DNA from 2 places in the Oceanobacillus sp. FSL W7-1304 genome. Region 1 is predicted to be linked to the other one. Evidence: riboswitches for the same ligand, from Rfam matches in the RefSeq annotation. Region 1 holds a riboswitch; the other holds the start of a gene.
What was found. A riboswitch is a leader RNA that binds a small molecule or an ion and turns the genes downstream of it on or off. The one in region 1 is predicted to bind S-adenosylmethionine.
Positions count from the first base shown of each region.

Region 2: another riboswitch for S-adenosylmethionine. It lies ahead of NYE61_RS03385 (carboxymuconolactone decarboxylase family protein); the one in region 1 lies ahead of NYE61_RS12520 (sodium:solute symporter family protein).

Region 1 is NZ_CP150211.1:2,469,549-2,473,986, reverse strand. Features, by position in the region: gene NYE61_RS12530 (2-hydroxycarboxylate transporter family protein) at 1-72, opposite strand, end outside; gene NYE61_RS12525 (glutathione ABC transporter substrate-binding protein) at 525-2,087, shown strand; SAM riboswitch class I at 2,164-2,271, shown strand; gene NYE61_RS12520 (sodium:solute symporter family protein) at 2,386-4,011, shown strand.
Region 2 is NZ_CP150211.1:639,840-644,277, forward strand. Features, by position in the region: gene NYE61_RS03375 (sodium:pantothenate symporter) at 1-237, opposite strand, end outside; gene NYE61_RS03380 (LLM class flavin-dependent oxidoreductase) at 342-1,709, opposite strand; gene NYE61_RS03385 (carboxymuconolactone decarboxylase family protein) at 1,778-2,443, opposite strand; SAM riboswitch class I at 2,564-2,670, opposite strand; gene sigK (RNA polymerase sporulation sigma factor SigK) at 3,166-3,870, shown strand; gene mtnN (5'-methylthioadenosine/S-adenosylhomocysteine nucleosidase) at 3,956-4,438, opposite strand, start outside.

The sequences.
Region 1 (4,438 bases):
TTTTATTCCGTAAATCTCTTGATTAAAAATATTATTCTTTCTTTTTGTATTCACAACATTTTCACTGCCCATTAATCCCACTCCTTTTTTAGATAAGTATTTCCCTAACAAACAAATTTTGATAGCGCTTTCTATTAATTGGAACGTATACTTGCTTTGATTTCTATTATCCATCATAAATATTAAGAATTATAATGTAAAACTAATATATTTGCTAATAAATATCAGAATATGTGATGTTATGATGTTTAGAATCTCATTGTAAGGAAAAAGAGCTATTCTCATAGTTAATTAGTTTGTAATTAAAAACATTGAATGCTATTATATATTCAATTCAAAGTAAATTCATCGGTATTATTGAATAATTGAATTGAGAGATAGACGTTGCTAGGAGGGGGATATAAACTGTTCTTAAAATAACTGAACAGATCATAATAGATACATAATTGATTGAGGATAATGGAGAGCAAACAATCATAGAAATTAAAAGTAGTAAAAATATCAACACGTGGAGTGTGGTTAAATTGAAAAAAGCATTATTATTAATTTTACTTATATCGGGTTTATTGGTTATTTCTGCATGTGCTGGTGACGGAGCAGATGAATCAGAGAATGCAGAGGAACAAAAGGATCTGACAGTTGGATTAGCTGCAGAGCCAGTATCGCTGGATCCGCACGCTGCAAATGATGGTAACTCCTTATATGTGATGAATGCCATCTATGATACGTTGGTTGAACAAAACACAGATTTGGAGATTCAACCAGCTTTAGCTGAGAGCCTTGAACAAATTGAAGATACTGTCTGGGAAGCAAAGCTTAGAGAAGATGTTACGTTCCATGATGACAGTGCATTTAACGCGGAAGTAGTAAAAGCGAACCTGGATCGCGTTCTTGATCCTGATATGGGCTCACCGCTAGCCTTTTTATTCGATATGATTGATTCCGTGGAAGTAGTAGACGAATATACGGTACAGATTCATACAAAATATCCTTTTTCAGCATTGCCATCTCATTTGGCACATCCGGGCGGGCATATGATCAGTCTTGAGGCGATTGAAAAGGATAATGAAGCAATAGCTAATGGTGGAGAACCGTTTGCAACAGTTAATGAGAACCCAATCGGTACAGGATATTTCAAATATGATGACCGAACAAGTGGAGAACAAATAAAAGTTGTAAAAAATGAAGACTATTGGGGAGATAAGGCCGGTGTAAATTCGGTAACCTTTAAATTTGTCCCAGAGGATTTAACACGAATTGCAGAGCTGCAAACAGGTGATTCGGATATCATTTATCCAGTAAATACAAGCAATATTGACGAAGTGGATACGAATGAAGGTACACACGTTAAACAATCGGATAGCGCAAGTATGTCTTATCTTGGCTTCAATGTAGCAAAAGAACCATTTACAGATCCTAGGGTAAGACAGGCGATTGCAAAAGCAATTAATAAAGAAGAAATTATCGAAGGGGTACTAAATGGTGTGGCTTTACCAGCAAAAGGACCGCTCGCGCCTACCGTGTTTGGGTATGATGAGGATGTAGAGCCTATCGATTATAACATTGAGGAAGCAAAGGAACTATTAAAGGAAGCGGGCTATGAGGATGGTTTCAATGCGACAATCATGGCCTACGATACAAATACATCGGATATCGCGCAGGTTATCCAAGCAGAACTAAAAGAAATTGGTATCACTATTGACATTGAGATGACCGAAGTAGGAACTTATTTAGAAGTGACTGGTAATGGCGGTGTTGATATGTTTATCGGAAGCTGGGGGACTGTAACATTGGATGCGGATTACGGACTGTACCCGATGTTTCATTCAGCAAATGCCGGAAATCCAGGAAACAGGTCTTTTTATGCGAATGATGAGGTAGATGAGTTGCTGGAGGAGGCAAGACAAGAGGGAGCGGAAGAAGAAAGACTGCAACTATATAGTGAAGCACAACAAATAATTGTAGATGAAGCTCCAATCGTTCCACTTTACCATTCTGTATTGCAAGCTGGTTTAAGGGATGAAGTGAGTGGATTTTATCAGTATCCAAGTAGTTTCCCATTTTTGCGTGATGTAACGATTGATTGACAGATAAATTGAATTTTAAAATAACATTGACTTTTTCATCGTGAAGGTGTAATTTTAATACAATTGAATATTGAACTTCTTATCTAGAGAGGTGGAGGGATATGGCCCTTTGATACCTCGGCAGCGGGCTCAATTTATTGAGTACTGTGCCAATTCCATCAGACACTGGTCTGGAAGATAAGAAGAGGTGCCCTGAATTTATCTACCCTCTTCTTATGGAAGGGGGTTTTTGCTTTGTCTTTGTAATTGAATATTCGTTTGGAATAAGGTGATGTAAATATTAAGGGAGTGACTAGTTGTGACAGAATATGGTGTATGGACAATTATACTGGCATTAGGATATACATTTGCGCTCATATCGGCAGGGCAAATTGCCAAAAGACGTGTGACAAAGAAAGATAGTTATTTTGTTGGAAACCGGAATTTCAATAAATGGATTGTTGCGTTTTGTATAACTGGATTATTCTCGGGATCCACATTTATCTCTATTTTGGAGTTATCTTATTTAACCGGTATCTCCGCAATCTGGTATGGGGTGGCGGAAATGGTTCAAATATTTATTATTGCTTTGTTGATTATCCGTTCTTTCCGGAAAAAGATGCTTGTAACGGTTTCTGGTTTGATAGGAGATACGTATGGTAGAACGGCAAAAGGCTTATCAGGAGCAATTACTGCATTTGCCTTTCCCATGTGGTCCGTTGCCACGGCAATCGCATTTGCTTCTGCATTTCATGTGTTTACAGGTATTTCATTGAGTTTATCCGTTGCGTTTACTGCTATTTTACTTTTTATCTATTTACAAGCTGGTGGCATGTGGTCCATTGCCTTTACACAAACGATGAATATGTTTGCATTCGGATTAATGATCGTAATTGGAGTTGTTGCCTTTTTCATCAATCCCGGAATATCAGGTTTAGCTGCATTGAACATGGAGCGTCCAGAAATGTTTAACTTTGGAAGTGTCGGACTGCAAGTAATTGTCGTCTGGTTTGGGACGTTCCTCGTTAACGTCATTCTGGCTCAGGCTGCTTTCCAAATGGCATTATCCTCCCGCTCGCCAGAAGAGGGTCAAAAAGGACTTGTCATGGCTGGATTCATGGCGATTCCATTCATAGTCGGTGGCGTTATCTTCGGAATATCAGCTGCCACTGTTGTGCCGAATGCATCCACTGGACTTATCGCGATTCCCCAGTACTTGATGGAAGTTTTGCCTGCCCCATTAGTAGGTTTATTTTTCCTTGGTGTATGGGGTTGTGCACTCGGATGGGGTGGACCTTGTCAGTTCTCAGGTGCCACAAGTCTCGGACGTGATGTGGGAAGTGCGATTAATCCAAATGCCACAGGGGACCAGCTTATTAAATATACGAAAATCTCGCTGCTGCTTTTAACCGGCCTGATGATTGCGTTTGGCTTATTGCGAACAGAGCAATCGGCATGGTGGAATGTATTTGCTTGGACGATACGAAATAGTGCCACGTTTGCACCGGTAGTAGCCGCATTATTCTGGCCGGTGGTAACGAAGCGAGCTGTAGTTGCTTCCTTGTTCACTGGATTTACTAGTGGACTGTTATGGTATTACCTGGGCGGGTGGCATCCACAGGAATTTTATCTAAACATACACCCGGTTTGGATTGGAAGCTCGGTTAATATCCTGACAATTACGTTGGTGACGCTGGCTAATAGAAGAACGAGTTTAAGATTGAGAAAAACAGATCGCTTTGGTTACTTGGGATTAATTGGAGGAGTAATTTTTACACTGGTTAATATTTTATACTTTGAACAGGCGTATAATAGTGGATTGTTTGGGTTGTTTATGTTTGTAGCTGTATTGAGTTACTTTATAGCAGCAATTCGGTTTGTGAGGTTAGATGAGCGGGGAGCGATAGTTGTAGAAGAACAGGAATACATTGCGTCCAACAGTTAAGAACATAACACCATTCAATTTCTAAATAGATAGAAAGTTTAACTCCCGGTTAATAGGGGTATAGATGATTTATCGCAATGAAAAGTAATGAGTAAAAGTGTTAATAGGGAATGGAGGTAGAATAAGTATGGATTTAATTATCACTGCTTTCGTTGCCTTGATTGGTGTCTTTGTATTAACCATTAGGGCGTTTACAGCGGTTTATAAAAATAGATTGAAGGATTCTAATTAGGAGAGAAATTTCTATTAAATAATGCATAAGGGCATCCTTCTTTAGGAGGAGGTCCTTTTTTGGGTGACCAAGTAGTACTGTGGTCTATTTATGACTAATCTACCGACATAATAAAAAGTTTAATAAAATTGCTAAAACATTCCTAAACCATGCCGATATAAATAATGAAGCGAGACACAAGGATGTGACTTGCTA
Region 2 (4,438 bases), 1.8 Mb from region 1:
AAGCCATAAGTTAGATAGACCCCAGTCATAAGACCATCCTGGATATCCTAGAAAGGTTGCAGCGCTCAAATAGGTTGCAGCAAAAGATAGGCCTAAGATGACTGGTCCTAACGTTGTTCCTCCAGTTGCAAAATCACGGACATTTTTCGTTTTTCTGGCGCCAATATAACCAAGAAAAAGCATAACCACAAGAAAGAGTGAAAAACCTATCCATGTATATAATGTGGTAGCTTGCATGCACTGACCCCTTTCTCTGAATTATCAGCTAATTAATCGTAGTAAAAACACTATGTGCTTGGTTTTTGAATGTAAGTATAAGAATTTAAAAATACCATCACACCTTATACATGTAATTTCAATTTTCTTGCCGGATGATTGTTGGGCAAATATGGACTTTTGGTTTCAAAAAGATTTTCTCTTAATGTATTACCTTCGTAATCTGTTCTATATATTCCTCGCCTTTGTAATTCAGGTACAACATGGTCAACAAATTCCCGAAAAGTTTCTAATGAATACGATTGTGCAATATTAAAACCATCTACGTTAGCCTCAACAGCCCATTTCTGTAATTTATTTGCTATTTGTTCTGGTGTGCCAATAAATTTTGCCGTGCCATTGCCTAGACCATGATTTTGAAGTGCCTCACGAAGTGTCCACCTTTTTTGGGGATCCTTTGTATACATGTCTAAATTCCCCTGTACTGCTTCTGTTTCCATATCATCTAAATACTGATCCGGATTATATTTAGATAGATCGATACCTGTATGCCCAGAAAGCAATGCAGCTGTCCCCTCATAACTAACAAGGCTTTTTAATTTCTCGTATTTAGCAAATGCTTCTTCCTCTGTAGAACCAATAATGGGAAGAACCATTGGAAAAATACGAATATCCGTTGCATTTCTTCCCTGCTCTACTGCACGTTTTCGAATATCTGCAGCGTAATTTTTCATTGCTTCCAGTGAATGTCCCTTTGTGAAAACTGCTTCAGCGTGTTTGGCTGCAAAATCTCTTCCTCTCGAAGAAGCACCAGCTTGAAAAAGTACTGGAGTCCGTTGTGGTGATGGCTCCGTCAAATGTGGACCAGGTACATGATAAAATTCACCTGTGTGATCGATCGTATGTACTTTTTTAGGATCTGCAAAGGTATCCGTCTCCTTGTCATAAACAACCGCTTCGTCTTCCCAGCTGTGTTCCCATAACTTGTAAACGACTTCAAGAAATTCATCAGCACGGTCATAGCGTAAATTTTTAGGCAATCTACCTGACAGGCCCAGATTAATTGCCTCACTCTCTAAATACGATGTGACTACATTCCAAGCAATTCTTCCTTCTGTCAAATGGTCCAGTGTTGAAAGCTGGCGTGCAAGTGCGTATGGCTGGGCATAGGTTGCTGAAATCGTTGGAGCGAATCCGATGTGCTTTGTGACCGCTGCCATAGCTGCAATTGGCATTAATGGATCATGTGCCGGCAATTGCACAGCATGCTTAATTGCAGCATCATGATTACTACCATAAACAGAATACGTGCCTAGCACATCGGCAATAAATACGGCATCAAATTTTCCTCGCTCTAACACTTGCGCTGTTTCTGTCCAATAATGAATTCGATTATGAAAAGCCCCCTTATCTTTTTCATGTTTCCATAACCCCATGGAATGAGGCGATGGTGAATTTTGTACAAAGCCGTTCAGATGAATTTGTTTTTCCAACTGGAACACTCCTCCTATAAATTTGCTTAGATATGGCTTTACTGCTCGCACGATTATCAGAAACAATACTACTCGTCAAAAGCGTTTAAGGCATTTACACTATGTGCGATTGCCGATCCAGCTTTCAGTGCTACAGCAACAAAAATTGCTTCAGAAATCTCTGCTAAGTTTGCTCCTGTATTTTTTGCATTTTTCGTATGCAAATTAATACAATACGCACAACCTGTTGTATGTGCACAAGCAACTGCAATTAACTCTTTTTCTTTTTCACTTAAGTTTTCTGCTTTTATGGAATGGTGATCAAAATTTAAAAATGCCTTAAAGGTTTCATCGTTCAACTTAGAAAATTCCTTTATTCGGTTGAAATACGATGCTTTATACAATTCCTCGTCACTATTTCCATCGTAAGCATTTAGTGCATTTACTCCATGTGCCGCAGCTGATCCCGCCTTTAATGCTGTTGCAACGAAAATCGCCTCTGCCACCTCTTCCTTACTTGCTTTCTGCTTTTTGACATTTTTCACATGTAAATCAATACAATACGGACATCCAGTAATGTGTGCCACAGCAACTGCAATTAATTCCTTTAACTTTACGGATAATTCCCCTTCAGCCAATGCTCGATTATTAAAAGCAAAAAATGACTCGAAGGCATCTGGTGCATATTTCTTTAGTTCCTGAAGCCTTCCAAAATAATCCTTTCTGTACAAGCTATCTGTTTTTGTTACACCCATTTTCTTCGCTCCCTTTTCAAATTTACCTATTCATCGCAATATAATCTTTCCCATGATATTACTTGGTTTTTAATCAAATGAAAAAACCTCTTCTGATGAGGAAGAGGTTCTAAATCACTCATCTCATCTTTCAAGCATTTGCTTGCTGGAATTAGCACCTTGTTACATCATTGTAACGGTTGCCGCAGGATCGTAGGACCAGTTCCTCCCCTGACTCTTGATAAGAAAAATCATATTCAATTAATAGGAATTGTTCACATCATACACCTGGTAACGAATCATGTCAACTCTGTTTTTTGAATTTAATACAAAAGTTAGATATTTAGTGCAAGATGACGTTCATTTGACCTATATGAAACTATTTATTGTAACGTGCTCATTCCAAAGTTATATCGTCAAAATCTATTGCTTTGCTAGCTCCTGTGCTACTCCAATAATCCAATCCTCTTGACCACCTACTGCACCCATTTATTGGATGCGATGAACGTTTTTTTAATCTTATCGCTAGTATGTAATATAGGTACGAGTTACAAACCAACCTTTATCTTTTCACAAAGTATTTGATGAATAAGTCCGTTATCAAATCAACTAAAACCTTAAAAAGCCTGTTTCCATAACAAATTTTCGTGGACAGACACGAATCCTCTCTTTAAGTCATAAAGATGTTATATAGGCAAAAGCCCAATCTTGAAGCAGACTGTTCACTTAGGAGGTGATTGCGTTTGTCCGGGATTTTATCTGTGCTTGCTCTTCTAATTAAGGAAGCCCTCTTTTTTGTTTCTTATGTAAAAAACCATGCATTCCCGCAACCATTACCCTCTGATGAAGAAGCGAAATACATCGAGGAAATGCAAAATGGAAGTGAAACAGCCAGAAACAAACTTATTGAACATAATTTAAGACTCGTTGCTCACATTGTAAAAAAGTTTGAGAATACTGGTGAGGATATGGAGGATTTAATTTCAATTGGAACCATTGGTCTTATAAAAGGGGTCGAAAGCTTCTCAACAGATAAGGGAACAAAATTGGCAACATATGCTGCTCGTTGTATAGAAAACGAAATATTGATGCACCTTCGCGCATTAAAAAAGGTGAAAAAAGACGTTTCCTTGCACGATCCAATTGGTCAAGACAAAGAAGGCAATGAAATCAGTCTAATTGATATTCTTGAGGCAGAGAATGATAATGTAATTGAATACATCCAATTGAATATGGAGATCGCCAAAATGCAAAAGTATTTTTCTGTTCTCGATAAACGAGAGCGAGAGGTAATTGTTTATCGCTATGGATTAAATGACTATAACGAAATGACACAGCGAGAAATCGCAAAAAAGCTAAACATATCACGAAGCTATGTCTCACGAATTGAAAAAAGAGCGCTCATGAAAGTGTTTCATGAGTACTATCGAAAAGAGCGCAATAATTAATTTGGAAGGCTTCCAAATTATAAAAAAGCCCAGAAACATGAATTTATCATTGTCTCTGGGCTTTTGCTTTTTATTTAATTCTCGTTTATAAACTCTTAACTACAGCGATAATGAGCTGGGCTGCATTTTTAGCCGCTGTTTCAAGAAATTGATCAAACGAGATGGACGATTTTTTTCCGGCAATATCAGATAATGCACGAATAATAACAAATGGCTTGTTATACTGATGGCAAACCTGTGCAACAGCTGCTGCTTCCATCTCTGAAGCAAGCATCGTCGGAAATTTTTCATGAACAAATGCAACACGCTCGGGATCTTCCATAAACGAATCACCAGTTGCAATAATTCCCTGTTCACAATTTATATCCATATTTTTTACTGCAGCTACTGCTTTTTCAACTAACGTTTTATCTGCCTCGTACATTGGAGGTAGTCCAGGCACCTGTCCATAGCTATAATTAAAGGAAGTTACATCAACATCATGATGTACAACCTCAGTAGAAATGACGATATCTCCCACTTCCAGATTGCTAGCAAAACCGCCAGCAGATCCTGTATTAATAACATG